2 regions of the Vibrio tasmaniensis genome follow, and region 1 is predicted to be linked to the other one. Evidence: predicted binding sites of a transcription regulator. Region 1 holds the regulator's gene; the other holds the start of a gene.

What was found. Region 1 encodes PurR, which represses purine synthesis genes. Its sites were predicted from a motif close to TNANGNAAACGTTTNCNTNA; they were not measured.
Region 2: a site for PurR is predicted at 4,851-4,870, ahead of purL (phosphoribosylformylglycinamidine synthase). Genes of this name have one in related genera too.

What each region holds. Positions count from the first base shown of each region.
Region 1 is NZ_AP025510.1:1,184,510-1,192,239, reverse strand. Features, by position in the region: gene mukF (chromosome partition protein MukF) at 1-426, opposite strand, end outside; gene cmoM (tRNA uridine 5-oxyacetic acid(34) methyltransferase CmoM) at 552-1,337, opposite strand; gene elyC (envelope biogenesis factor ElyC) at 1,453-2,259, shown strand; gene torR (two-component system response regulator TorR) at 2,356-3,069, opposite strand; gene torD (molecular chaperone TorD) at 3,357-4,004, shown strand; gene purR (HTH-type transcriptional repressor PurR) at 4,323-5,327, shown strand; cyclic di-GMP riboswitch class I at 5,498-5,583, shown strand; gene OCV44_RS05545 (TfoX/Sxy family DNA transformation protein) at 5,711-6,301, shown strand; gene OCV44_RS05540 (TVP38/TMEM64 family protein) at 6,456-7,136, shown strand; gene OCV44_RS05535 (putative signal transducing protein) at 7,200-7,517, shown strand; gene OCV44_RS05530 (alpha/beta fold hydrolase) at 7,644-7,730, opposite strand, start outside.
Region 2 is NZ_AP025510.1:2,514,476-2,522,205, forward strand. Features, by position in the region: gene dapD (2,3,4,5-tetrahydropyridine-2,6-dicarboxylate N-succinyltransferase) at 1-14, shown strand, start outside; gene OCV44_RS11300 (hypothetical protein) at 98-610, opposite strand; gene purL (phosphoribosylformylglycinamidine synthase) at 780-4,676, opposite strand; gene mltF (membrane-bound lytic murein transglycosylase MltF) at 5,006-6,574, shown strand; gene OCV44_RS11315 (hypothetical protein) at 6,869-7,003, shown strand; gene tadA (tRNA adenosine(34) deaminase TadA) at 7,065-7,700, opposite strand.

The DNA of each region.
Region 1 (7,730 bases):
TGCCATCTCATCTGCAACCATAGAAAGCTGGATAGACAGTTTCAATTTGGAAAACTGGCGGTGACGTAAGTAATAATCTGAGATACCAATCGCCAATGGAGATAAGCGATAAATGCTTGCACCATCCGTGATTTCGCTGGTAAAGCGGCTGATCAACTTCTGTTTAACCAACTCATTGATAGCATTGTTGGCACGAAACGCAGAGGCTTCGCCAGTATCTTCAAACAGTCGAGTGACAATGGTAAATGCATCGTGCAGTTCACCCTCGCCCAACTCTTCATCGAACCGTTCATTGCTTAGTACTGCGATAGCAATCAAAAATGCTAAGCGCTCTGGTGGCAAGTTTAATGAAAAATCATGCTGCTTGACCCAGCCCACCAACTCATCAATTGGCTGCTCTTCGGCAGTTTGAGTCATTTCACTCATTGTGGTTCCTGTTACTGTTCTTCGTCATATCAAATGTATTAGATATGAAGCCTATTTCTTTATAACGCGGGCTTGTTACGATTGCGCAGCGCATGTTGTGGCTTCTTTTACCACATTCATCGCTGTTATTGCGCAGGTTTTTGAGCCCAAACGTGAATATAACGACCTAGCGACAGATATGGCTCTTGGCGACATAGCTGTTTCTCTAGTTCCAACACATCTTCGAACTGGTAATCGCCCATGTACTCCATATTACCTATGTAGTCACTGAAAGAGCGAATGCCTGATTTACCACAGATATCTAAACCAGCGTCTTCTATCCATTGATAAACCTCTTCAGGCCTCAAGCCTTTTTGTGGTTGCAGCTTAAACCTTTTTCGATGTGGCATCCCATTCAATACATGAGGAATGTTGCCACAAATCACATTTTTCAGGACTAAACCATGGTGGTTGTAAAACATTATCGAGGCAATGCCACCGGGTTTTACTTGTCCCAACAACAAATCAAGAGCCTGTTTAGGGTCTGCTAACCATTCCATTACGGCATGAAACATCACAAAATCGACTTTCTCTTCGAGATGCTCTGCCACTTTTTGTACCGGAGAATGGATAAAACGATACTGCTCGAGTAAACCTGCTTCTGCGATGCTTTCTTCCGCTAGCTTCAACATTTCAGAAGAGAGGTCGCACAGAGAAACGTTGTGCCCTAGTGTCGCAATTTTTTGCGACATTTGAGCAAGCCCACCTCCGGCATCAAGTATATGCAGCGGCGAAGCGGATTGTTCAAATTTGCTCAAAGCTTGTTCTAAATCTTCCCATACGATGCACTGACGGATCTCTCCTTTGTCAGAGCCGTATATGTTTTTTGCAAATTTGTGGGCAATATCGTCGAAATTACGGTCTTCAGTCACGGCTACTTGAGTTATTATGTCCTATCGTGCCTGCTATTCTGTCACAGGAATTTCAGGAATAAAGAGGCGATGTCTCTTTTTACTACTAAGTGATGTTTTTTCGGACTATTCGGATATGTTTGAGCTGAAAAAAGTAGTGTCTTCGTTACTGATGCCACTGCCAGCAATGTTAATTCTCGCTTTTCTGGGTTTAGCCCTAGTGATGTTTACTGCAAAAAGGAAGACAGGTTGCCTAATTACCCTTTCAGCCCTCTGTGGTATTTTCCTAATCGCTTTCCAGCCTGTTTCTAGTCAACTTTTAATGCCAATGGAAAGGCAACACACCGCTTTTTTACCTATCGATGATACCGTCGATTACATTATGGTTCTTGGAAGTGGTCACGTTGTTGATGACCAAATCCCACCAACATCAGAACTTAGCCGCACCGGTCTGATGCGCTTAAGTGAAGGGATTCGTATCTTACGTCTTTACCCCGGAGCTAAACTCATTTTGTCTGGTTATGGCGCAGGCACTGAGGTGAGCAACGCAAAAATGATGGCTAAAGTAGCGCTAGCACTCGGCGTGGCAAAACCCGATATCATTCTGCTTGAAACTGCGAAAGATACGTGGGAAGAAGCTCGCCAAGCCGCTGCATTCGTTAAGAATAAGAAAATGGTGCTCGTGACATCAGCGAGCCATATGACTCGCGCCCTTAATGAATTCAATGCCGCGGGCATGAAACCATTACCAGCACCAACCAACTACCTTGCACAAGAAGGCATTGTTGAACCATGGAATAAGTATATGCCTAAGGCTATCTATCTCGAGCAGACTGAGCGCTATTGGCATGAGACGATGGGATTAGTTTGGCAAAGCTTGCGAGATTGGCTAGACACAAGTAATGACCCTGTCGAGAGCAGTACTCCGATGATAAACAATTAAAAAGTTCAGTAACAAAAAAACCGAGGCATCATTGATGTCTCGGTTTTTTTTACTTTCAAGTATCGTTACTGACTATAGTCGGTATCCAAAGGAAAGTTAGTCACCAGCGAACATGTAACCTTCACCGTGAACCGTCACAAAAATTTGTGGGTTCTTAGGATCAAACTCCATTTTTGCACGCATACGGCGAATTAATACATCGATAGTGCGGTCATTCGGCGCGTCCACTCGATGGCTGATCATATTCAAGATACGTTCACGACTTAAAACTTGGTTAGGGTAAGAAGAGAGCGCAACCAACAGTTCATATTCCGCTTTGGTCAATTTCACCGGCTCGTTATTCTTACTTAATGCACGGCGAGGTATATCAAACGTCCACTCACCAAAACGAACCACAGATTCGTCTCCTGCTTCTTCTACCGCAACCGCTGCTGTCTTACGAGCCGCCGAAATGCGCCACAAGAGGTTTTTAACTCGAACCAACAACTCGCGAAGTTCGAAAGGTTTAGTAACGTAATCATCAGCGCCCATTTCAAGGCCAACGATCTTGTCAATGCTATCCGTGCGTCCAGTAACTAAAATTATGCCAATGTCTGATTGACTGCGTAATTCGCGAGTTAGCATCAATCCATCTTCGCCTGGCAAGTTGATGTCTAACATAATGAGGTCAACGTTATTTTCTTCTAACATTTTTCTCATTTGAGCACCGCTTTCAGCTTCGCTCACTGTGTAACCTTCATTCTGGAAATATCCAACCAGTTTACTGCGGGTTACCACATCATCTTCTACGACTAATACGTGATAGCTCATCTACACCACTTTTCTTATTTAATAGTTTCATTGACCATTCTATTCATAACTCGTAACAATTCTAGTACTACAGAAGATAAAAGCCAGAAACATGATTTTTTTTTGATACAAGACAATCTTAAACCTTGCTATTTGTCGCCCATCGCAATTCAATATAGGTATTACTACTAACGAGTCACTTTGCGTTTCGCAAATAACCTTGTTATTCAGCCTTGGTGTACCTATACCCAAATCACTTGACGATGCTCGGTATACACACACCACAAGACTCAATCAGGATCTAAGAAATGAAAGATACGAAAGCGTTCAACGAGCAAAGAGCAGAAATATACTGGTGGCTATCACGCTTGTTCGCTAAAGAGCTCACTCAAGAAGAACTTGATCACTACCACTCTGTTGAAATTCGTTCTTTCCTTACAGGCTTAGGCGAAAATGAAACACTAAAGCCGGCGATTGATAGCTTAGTGGATGCACTAAACCGTCTACAAACACGTGAAGATGCTCAATTAGAATTGTCTGCTGACTTCTGTGACTTGTTCTTAAAAACAGATAAACATGGCGCACTTCCTTACGCTTCTATGTATATCGGCAAGACTGGCCTTTTAAACGATAAGCCAGCAAAAGATATGGAAGAGATCATGGCTAAACACAACTTAGTGGTTAACCAAGACCTAAAAGAGCCAGCTGATCACATTGCTATCGAACTCGACTTTCTAGGTAATCTCATCATTCGTTCGAACGAAACCGAGCTTGAAGAAGAACTAGAAAAATCCTTCGCAGTTCAACAACAATTTATCGAACAGCAACTGCTTACTTGGGTACCAAAGTTCAACGTTAAATGTCATGACGTTGACCCATTCGGTTTCTACGCTTCAGTCTCATCTCTGCTATTGGCATTCTGTAAACTGGACACTCAATACCTAGCTGGCGAATAAGCTTTTTTGACGAATCGATAAATAAATTCAATAGAATTGTGACCATTCACCCGGATTTCTGGGTGAATTTTATTGCGAGTAATTTCTAGTCAGTCTAAAATTGTGACCGCAAACGATAAAATATGAAACATTCACGAAATGCTACACTTAGTAAAGTTCAGAGCATTTTGGTGTTAATACAAGCCGCTCAATAGCGGTTTTTTGTTTTTTAGCACTTTAGTACCCAAAGAGCCCTACAAATTTAAGCTCTTAGTTAGGTAGCTTAACGGCTACTTCATTCCGTACTTTGGGAAAGTAGCTTCTAATTAGGATAAAAACATGGCCACTATAAAAGATGTCGCACGCTTAGCCGGCGTATCAACAACAACCGTTTCTCACGTAATCAACAAAACTCGCTTTGTTGCTGAAGCGACTCAAGAAAAAGTTAATAAAGCCGTAGACGAACTTAACTATGCGCCAAGTGCCGTTGCTCGTAGTCTGAAGTGCAATACAACACGCACTATCGGTATGTTAGTGACTCAATCAACCAATCTGTTCTTCTCTGAAGTTATTGATGGTGTTGAGAGCTACTGCTACCGTCAAGGTTACACTTTGATTTTGTGTAATACGGGCGGTATCTACGAAAAGCAACGTGACTACATTCGCATGCTTGCAGAGAAACGTGTAGATGGCATCTTAGTTATGTGTTCTGACCTAACTGAAGAACTAAGAGAGATGTTAGACCGTCACGCAGACATCCCTAAAGTTATCATGGACTGGGGCCCTGAAAGCTCTCAGGCTGATAAGATCATCGATAACTCTGAAGAAGGTGGCTACCTAGCAACCAAATACCTTATTGAGCGCGGTCACTCCAAGATCGCATGTTTAAGTGGCCACTTAGACAAAGCAGCATGTGTTGAGCGCATCGCCGGTTACAAACGCGCACTCAATGAAGCAAAGATTGCCGGTGATGATAATATGATCATTGAAGGCAACTTTGAGTGTGACACAGCTGTAATTGCTGCCGACCAAATCATCGAGATGGAAGATCGCCCTACTGCTGTATTCTGTTTTAACGACACCATGGCATTAGGCTTGATGAGCCGATTGCAAGAAAAAGGAATTCGTATTCCTGAAGATATCTCAGTGATCGGTTACGACAACATAGAATTGGCTGAATACTTCTCTCCACCGTTAACGACGGTTCACCAACCTAAGCGCCGTGTTGGTAAAAATGCATTCGAAATACTACTAGAGCGTATAAAAGACAAAGACCACGAAAAACGCGTCTTCGAAATGCACCCTGAAATTGTTGAGCGAAGTACAGTTAAAACGTTAAATTAATTGATGTAATGAGTTTAGTTTAATCAAGCGCACCTTTAGGTGCGTTTTTTTTCTCAACAAACAAAGTGCACTTGCATGCATAATTCAAAGATCATTAATTGAAGCAACGTCACATTTTGAAATAAGAAGTGTGAGCCTAATTCAACAAAAACTTTATTCTAATAACCCAGTCACGCACAGGGCAAACCACTTGAAAAAGTGGGACGCAAAGCTTCCGGCCTAAACCACTCGTTGGTATGGTAGCGGGGTTACCGATGGCAAAATGCAGTAACTACTAATACTTTAGTAATTTACAGCCTATTGACAATTTAATTGCAACATTTTGCTAATCTCTCGGACCTGCTTATTTGGTGGCGTAGTTCAAATACACCGAGATAAATAACATGGATAAACCGATACTAAAGGACTCAATGAAATTATTTGAGCCCCTAGGAAAAATTAAGTCACGCTCAATGTTTGGTGGATTCGGGCTTTTTGCTGATGACACAATGTTTGCCCTGGTTGTGAATGACCAGTTGCATATACGAGCTGACAAATGCACAACACAACAATTCGAACAACAAGGGTTTCAACCTTACGTCTACAAAAAACGTGGTTTCCCTGTCGTTACTAAATATTTCGCTTTACCTGAGAGCTTATGGCAAGACCAAGAAAAAATCTTGCAGCTTGCGACTACGTCTCTAGGTTTTGCTAAAGAAGAGAAAGCTGAACAATCTTCTGCTAAACCAACTCGACTCAAAGATCTGCCTAATCTTCGACTCGCCACTGAGCGGATGTTGAAAAAGGCAGGAATTGATTCTGTAGAACGTTTATATGAATCTGGCTCTGTAAACGCATTTAACGCCATCAAAGAATCGCATGCGTCTTCTGTCAGTATTGAACTGCTGTGGGCACTAGAAGGCGCGATCAATGGTACACATTGGTCTGTTATACCGCAGCAACGTCGTGAAGAGCTTATCAATAGCGTCAACTAACATTGTCAGTGCAAATTATCTAGATAACTAAGCCGCATTTTTGCGGCTTTTTTTATATCTGGTGAAAGTTATCCTATGCTTTGCCTGTCTATCTATACTAATGGTATACATTGAAAAACTAATGGTATGCATTGAAAATTTAGAGGAAGTACCAATGAGTAAGAAAATGATATTGGGTGTTGTGTTGGTCATAACCATCGTCTTGTTAGGCGTCAATTTTGGCCAGTACCTCACGCTTGAAAATGCAAAAGCCCAACAAGCTGTTTTAAATGACTACATCGAGAGCAATTTCATTGCCGCTGCCGCTATTTACTTTGTCGCGTATGTCATGATTACGGCTTTCTCAATTCCTGGCGCTGCCGTTGTTACGCTGTTAGGGGCTGCGCTGTTTGGTTTCTGGAACAGCTTACTACTGGTGTCTTTCGCGAGTGCCATTGGTGCAACCCTCGCCTTCTTAAGTAGCCGTTACTTGTTACGTGACTGGATCCAAACCAAGTTTGGTGACAAGCTAGCCACCATCAATAAAGGCGTTGAAAAAGACGGCGCATTTTACTTGTTTTCTCTGCGTCTAATTCCCGTATTCCCATTCTTCCTTATTAATCTGTTGATGGGTCTAACACCGATGTCGGTGAGTCGTTACTACATTACAAGTCAAATCGGGATGTTGCCGGGTACTGCCGTTTTCTTGAATGCCGGAACTCAACTCGCAGAAATTGATTCACTTTCGGGTATCGTGTCTCCCTCAGTACTGTTGTCATTTGCCTTGCTGGGTGTGTTCCCAATTATTGCCAAATGGTTGATGAATAAATTTCGCTCAGCACCTGTCGCTGAGTAGCGAATATAACTAAATAACTTATATAGCTAAATAATGCATGCAGCCAAATAAGGTTCTATTTCAATGAAAATCTTCAGTGCATCGAATCCGACAGAAGCTCATATCATCTGTGGATTGTTAGAAAGTGAGAATATTGCGTGTGAAGTCCGTGGTGAGGGTTTGTTTGGTTTAAAAGGGGAAATCCCATTTACTGAGGATACAGACCCTTACGTATGGTTATATGAGCCAGAGCTCGCTAGCAAAGCCCGTACGATCGTCAATGACTACCAAAAACAGCAAGATTCGATCATCTATGAAGAGTGGCGTTGTGGAAAGTGTCATGAAGTTAATGAAGCCCAATTTGGCTCTTGTTGGCAGTGTGGTGCTGCTTCACCTGAATAGGGAAGCTCTAAAGACCATAAACCATTCGGTTAGATACCTCCTCCTACAAAAAACGGGAAGCTATTATTAGCTTCCCGTTTTTATTTCAATTCTATTCAAGTATGTTCTGATCAAGGACCTAGAGAATCACTGAATTTGCTTTTGAATAAAAGCGATAGATTGTTGATTGAATTCTTCAGGGTTTTCTACATTACATACATGCCCACAGTTGGC
Region 2 (7,730 bases), 1.3 Mb from region 1:
ACAGCAACAACTAATCGTTAGATCCTAGAGTTCTATGTAAATAGAAAGCCAAAAGCCGCAGGGGTTAAATCCTGCGGCTTTTTTTGATTATAAATCCCTACTGGCATCTAATCTCAATTTTTCTCTTCAAGTGATCCATGTAAATTAACTTATCAGAGTATTTATTTTTAACTAACTTCAACTCACTATTGATATTAATTTTATATTTGTTGAGTACTTCTGTCTGCACAGTCAAACAAATTACTTCATCTTTATGTATACCTGTAATTTTAGTATATAGATTATTCTGCTCTTGCATTGAGAGGATATCAAAAAAGTTATCGTTAGTTGTCTTCACACTATCATTAGACAAACATAAGTGCTTTGGCCAAGGCTTACCTAATGAATCAAAAAAAACTCTACCATTATATCTTGAACGATAGAAATACACAGACTTACCACACTGGTTACATTCCATTCGAATTAATAATGGTGAAAATACTTCTGCTTTATCTTTTTCAGGTTTACTCTCTATTGGGGATGATTGATAACCCCGATAACTAAAAGAGCTATTACGCCCTCTACCATAACCACAATTACAACCTGGTAAATGATTGTGAGCATTACACATTTACAACACGCCTTAAAATAACTAAAAAACTAGTAATATAATCACTCATATAAAATTTAAGCAACAAATCCCACACACAAACAAAAAAGCGCAGACCAATTGGCCTGCGCTTTTGTTTTTCGTCAGGGTTAACCTTAGTTCAGATTAACCCTGTTTTTGATTAACTCAATTAACCAATGTTCTTGCGTGCGTTTTGGAACATACGCATCCAAGCGCCGTTCTCGCCCCAAGTTTCTGGAGCCCAAGAGTTAGCAACCGTACGGAATACACGCTCTGGGTGAGGCATCATAATAGTTACGCGGCCATCGGTAGTCGTTAGACCTGTGATAGCGTTTGGCGAACCATTCGGGTTGTTCGGGTATTGCTGCGTTTGGTTACCGTTGTTATCAACGTAACGTAGAGCAACTGTGCCTGAGTTTTCAATCGCGTTTAGGTGGTCGTTGTCACGTACTTCTACGCGGCCTTCACCGTGAGAAACAGCGATTGGCATACGAGAACCTTCCATACCGTTGAAGAATACAGAATCTGACTTCTGAACTTCAACTAGGCTGAAACGAGCTTCAAAACGCTCTGATTCGTTACGAACGAAACGCGGCCAGTACTCAGCACCAGGGATTAGTTCACGTAGGTTAGACAACATCTGACAACCGTTACACACACCTAGAGAGAAAGTATCTTCACGCTTGAAGAAGTTTTCAAATTGGTCACGAGTCGAGTCGTTAAATAGAACCGACTTAGCCCAACCTTCACCAGCGCCTAGTACATCACCGTAAGAGAAGCCACCACAAGCCACAAGGCCATTGTACTCTTCTAGTACCGCTTGACCCGTTAGGATGTCGCTCATGTGAATATCAGTCGCTTCGAAGCCTGCACGGTCGAATGCTGCTGCCATTTCAACGTGAGAGTTAACACCCTGCTCACGTAGAATTGCCATCTTAGGCTTAGCGCCCGTGTTGATGTAAGGAGCAGCAATGTCTTCATTTACGTCGAAGCTTAGTTTCACGTTCAGACCGGGGTCTGAATTGTCTTTCTTCGCTTCGTGCTCTTGGTCTGCACAGATTGGGTTATCACGTAGACCTTGCATCTTGTGCGTAGTTTCAGCCCAGATAGTACGTAGTTCAGTACGGTTACGTTGGATTACAACGTCTGCGCCTGACTTAATCACTACTTCGTCAGATGCTTCAACAGAACCAATTACGTGTGAACACGCTTCTAGGCCATTAGCTGCAAGCGTAGAAATAACTGCGTCTAGGTCGTCGTTACGAACCTGAATTACCGCACCTAGCTCTTCATTGAATAGTGCTGCTAGTGTGTCTTCACCTAGCGCTTCAATGTTTGCATTAACACCACAGTGACCTGCGAAAGCCATTTCAGCTAGAGTAACGAATAGACCGCCATCGCCTTTATCGTGGTAAGCGACAACTTGGTCGTTCGCTACAAGCGTTTGAACGCCTTCGTAGAAACCTTTTAGTTGCGCTGCATTGTCTACGTCTGCTGGCTTATCACCAAGCTGCTTGTAAACCTGAGCAAGTGCTGTTGCGCCCATGCGGTTTTTGCCGTTACCAAGGTCGATAAGTACCAGTGACGTGTTGCCTTTGTCTGTACGAAGTTGTGGCGTAATCGTCTTACGAACATCTTCAACACGTGCAAACGCAGTGATAACAAGAGATAGCGGAGATGTGACTTCTTTCTGCTCGCCGTTCTCTTCCCACTTGGTCTTCATCGACATTGAGTCTTTACCTACTGGGATAGTAAGACCCAGTGCCGGACATAGTTCTTCACCGACGGCTTTAACCGCTTCGTAAAGACCAGCATCTTCACCAGGGTGACCTGCTGGAGACATCCAGTTAGCTGACAATTTAATGTGTTTGATATCGCCGATGTTGGTCGCTGCGATGTTAGTGATTGCTTCACCAACCGCTAGACGAGCTGACGCGCCGAAATCTAGTAGTGCTACTGGCGTACGCTCACCAAGAGACATTGCCTCACCGTGGTAAGAGTCGTAACTTGCTGCAGTTACTGCGCAGTTAGCAACTGGAACCTGCCATGGGCCAACCATTTGGTCACGAGCTACAAGGCCTGTTACCGAGCGGTCACCGATAGTGATAAGGAATGTTTTCTCTGCCACTGTTGGTAGGCGAAGAATACGGTCAACCGCTTCGTTTAGTTCGATACCAGAACGGTCAATCGCAGGATTGTTTGCTTTTAGCGTCTTCGCATCACGGTGCATCTTAGGTGTTTTACCTAATAGGATGTCCATTGGCATGTCGATTGGCGTATTGTCGAAGTGAGAATCTTCTAATTTAAGATCACGCTCTTCAGTTGCTTTACCAACCACTGCATATGGTGCGCGTTCACGTTTACAAATCGCGTCGAATGTTGCCATGTCTTTATCAGCAACCGCCATAACGTAACGCTCTTGAGATTCATTACACCAGATCTCAAGTGGGCTCATGCCCGGCTCATCGTTTGGTACGTCACGTAGATTAAAGATACCGCCACGCTCGCCATCGTCTACTAGCTCTGGAAGTGCGTTCGAGATACCGCCCGCGCCCACATCGTGGATGAATGCGATTGGGTTCGCATCACCAAGCTGCCAACAACGGTCGATAACTTCCTGACAGCGACGTTCCATCTCTGGATTTTCACGTTGTACAGAAGCAAAATCTAAGTCTTCAGAAGAAGAACCAGAATCCATTGAAGATGCAGCACCGCCACCAAGGCCGATGTTCATTGCTGGACCGCCAAGAACGATTAGGCTTGCACCTACTGGGATCTCTTTCTTCTGAACATGATCATCACGAATGTTACCTAGACCACCAGCCAGCATGATTGGCTTGTGGTAACCACGTACTTCTTCACCTGCGTGAGAGTTTACTTTCTCTTCGTAAGTACGGAAGTAACCTAGTAGGTTTGGACGACCAAATTCGTTGTTGAATGCTGCGCCACCAAGAGGGCCTTCAAGCATAATATCCAGAGCAGTAACGATACGGCTCGGCTTACCAAAGTCAGTTTCCCAAGGTTGAACGAAGTTCGGGATCTTAAGGTTAGATACTGAGAAAGCAACTAGACCCGCTTTTGGCTTACCACCAATACCTGTCGCGCCTTCATCACGGATTTCACCGCCTGAACCTGTTGATGCGCCCGGCCATGGAGAGATTGCCGTTGGGTGGTTGTGCGTTTCAACTTTCATCAAGATGTGTGTTTTCTCTTGGTGGTAGTTGTACTGACGAGTTTTTGGATCTGGGAAGAAACGACCCACTTCAGAACCTGTCATTACTGCTGCGTTATCTTTATAAGCAGACAGAACGTGTTCTGGTGTCGTTTCAAAAGTATTCTTAATCATCTTGAACAATGATTTTTCTTGTTTAACGCCATCGATAGTCCAATCAGCGTTAAAGATCTTGTGACGACAGTGCTCTGAGTTCGCTTGTGCAAACATCATTAGTTCGATATCAGTCGGGTTACGACCTAGCTTTTCAGTGAAGCTTTCAAGAAGGTAATCAATTTCATCTTCTGCAAGCGCAAGACCTAAGGTAACGTTTGCTTTTTCAAGCGCTTTACGTCCGCCAGTTAATAGGTCAACTTCCGCGTAAGGAGCAGGCTCAGCAACAGTAAATAGTGCCGCTGCCGATTCGAAGTCAGTGAAAACCACTTCCATCATACGATCGTGCAGGATTGCTTTTAGCTCAACAAGTTGAAGCTCAGAAAGTTCAGAAGAAGTTTCAATGTAGAAAGCTGTACCGCGCTCTAGACGTGACACTTTAGCCAGTCCACAGTTGTGTGCGATATCAGTTGATTTTGAAGACCAAGGCGAGATAGTGCCTGGACGTGGCGTTGCAAGCAGCAATAAACCTTCAGGTTCATGCTCTTCAATCGTTGGACCGTAAGTCAGTAGCTTTTCTAGCTTCTCAACTTCAGACGCATCTAGGTCTGCCGTTAAATCAGCAAAGTGGGCAAACTCAGCGTAAATACCTGTTACAGGTAAGCTTAATTCACGACAAAGCTCTAAAAGCTTGTTAACACGAAACTCAGATAGAGCTGGGGAGCCACGCAAAATTCTCATGTGCTTAGGTCTCTTATGCAGTTGATTAAGGTGATATTGGAATAAATTCAGTGGGTTATAGGAACAACCTAACTGTTTTCTTCGAAGCTATTCCCGAAGGTTAACAAACCTATGCCGATTCCACCTCTTCAATGCGAGCGCATTATAAAGCATTTCTTTTTGTGACGTAACACCAAAAGCAACCGTTTGCGTTATTTTTTTCATCTAACGATATAAATGACAGTTTTGCTGCATTTATCAGCACTTTTACAACTGTTTAAATAAACCTGCTTTGCCAGCCTTGCGGGGTTTGGTATAAAGGGGCTTCCACTTTTCGAGATTTCATTTTGATGCATAAAATTACGCTGATCTTTTCGTCTAAATTCCTTTTGCTCGCTATCGCTCTGTTCGGGATAACTGGATGTCAGATTGAGTCTGAACCTAAAAGTGTTCTTGAACAGATACGAGATCGCGGCGTTCTGCGTGTCGGCACACTGAATAACCAACTCTCTTATTACATTGGTCCCGATGGCCCTGCTGGCTTAGATTACGAGTTGGCTCGTGAGTTTGCTAAAGAGCTCGGTGTAAAGCTTGAGGTTAAACCTGCATACCGCTTATCCGGCCTATTCCCTGCGTTGAAGAAAGGCGAAATCGATCTTATCGCGACCGGATTAACACAAAACAATAACCTGACACGTGCGTATCGCGCTGCACCTGCTTATTACTATGTAAGCCAACAAGTCGTGTACAAGAAAGGTCAATGGCGACCAAGAAACCTCGATCAGCTGATCAAGTTTGAGAACGATCGTCAGGCCGAGTTTGTAAAAGAACAAACTGAATCAGAAGAAACGGCATCCAATGAAACACTGACGCCATCTTTGGTTGTGGTGAAAGACTCACACTTTGAACCAACATTAAAACAGCTACAGAACACACACGATGACTTTATCTACGATGCGGTCGGTAATGCAGACATCAATGACCTGCTAAAAGAAGTATCAACCGGAGAGCGACTGTTTACCGTTGCAGACTCCATTGAGCTTTCCTTGGCACAGCGTTTATACCCTGATGTGGCTCTTGCTTTCGAACTTACTGAAGACCAACCTATCTCTTGGTACTTAGAACGTTCAGAAGATGAAAGCCTGTATGCGTTGCTGATTGAGTTCTTCGGTAACCTTAAACAATCTGGTGAGCTGGCTTCACTGGAAGAGAAGTACATCGGTCACATTGGTACTTTTGACTACGTTGATACTCGTGCTTTTATCCGTGCATTGGACAGCAAGCTACCAAAATGGTCGCCACTGTTTCAGCAATACTCGCAAGAATTTGATTGGCGCTTAATCGCCGCTTTGGCATACCAAGAGTCACACTGGAACCCAGTAGCACGTTCTCCAACCGGTGTTCGTGGGATGATGATGTTGACGCTGCCAACCGCGAAGAGCGTAGGTGTAACCAATCGTCTTGACCCTAAACAGTCGGTACAAGGTGGCGTGGAATACTTACGTCGTATCGTGAATCGAGTTCCTGACTCTATTACTCAACATGAAAAGATCTGGTTTGCCCTCGCATCATATAACGTAGGTTACGGTCACATGATGGATGCACGTCGCTTAACCAAAGCGCAAGGCGGTGATCCTGATGCTTGGGGTGATGTGAAAGACAGGCTGCCTCTTCTAAGACAGAAGAAGTACTACAGTAAAACTCGTTACGGTTATGCTCGTGGTGATGAAGCAAGGAATTACGTTGAGAACATTCGCCGTTATTACCAAAGCATTATTGGCCATGTAAATAAGCGTAATAAAGAGGAAGAAGCGAGCCTTGAAGGTTTAGTCGTTATCCCGCCTCTAGAGGTATCAGATGCTGAATCAACAATCAGTGAGACTGAATCCACAGTGAACGACGCTGAGTCTTCCAAATAACAGAAAAAGAGCAATGCCATTTAGCATTGCTCTTTTTTATTGCACATCACGATAAATGACCAAAACAAACAAAACGCCTGCGATATCCAGAGTGTCATATTGCAGTAACAATCGAACTTTATAACGTCACACCATAAGCGACATCATGCTCGGTTACATTCAGCTCTTAGCCATCACGATTGTGGTTCAGGAAGCTAATGCTAAGTTCGTGGCAGAGCTTATAAACAAATAACAACTACAATTAAAACTGAGTTCATAATTACAAAGCCAAACGACAAATAGGAAATCGTTGAAATGATGAAGAACAAACTGAAATCGAAACGCCTTGATAAGACCGTTGCTGCCAACCGTCGTAAGCGTATGCTTTCAAATAATAAGAAGAAGATCATTTGGCGCAACCGTGCTTTCATGCAGATGATTGCTGAGTAAAAGTAATGACTAAGTAAGTTTGCTTGGCACTCTTGCGATTGAGAGTGCCGAAAGCTCGCTGCTATTTGTTGTTACAGGCCTTGTTGTTACTGACCTTATTCTTATTACTTACCTTGTCGGATTCTAAACGCTGCTCTTCCAACAGGCGATCTTGCTTTCGCTTCTCTTTGATCTCTTTTCTACGACGCTTGAAAAACGCCTGCAACTGCTCACGACATTCAGCTTCTAATAAGCCATGCTCAACGTCGGCATAATGGTATGAGGCTTGGCTTTCAAACAAGTTCAAGACTGTGCCAGCCGCACCCGCTTTTAAATCTGGCGCACCAAACACAATGCGTTTTACTCGGCTATGTAACAAGGCACCCGCACACATTGGGCAAGGTTCTAAGGTGACATACAAGGTGGTATCAAGTAAGCGATAGTTTTCCAAGGCTTGACCTGCTTTACGCAAGGTTTCGATTTCTGCATGTGCGGTTGCATCGTGGCAGCCAATCGAGCGATTCCATCCTTCAGAGATAACCTCTCCATCTTTCACTAGTACAGCACCAACGGGAACCTCCCCCTCTTTCTCTGCTTGCTTAGCCACCTCGATGGCGCGTCGCATGAAGATTTCATCTTGAGGGGTGAATTGATGGTCTGACAAAGGGAGCTCCAGAAAACAAAGGATAAAAACGAAAATAGGTATGCGGAGAAGCATACCTAATCTTAGTGATAATGAACAATAAAG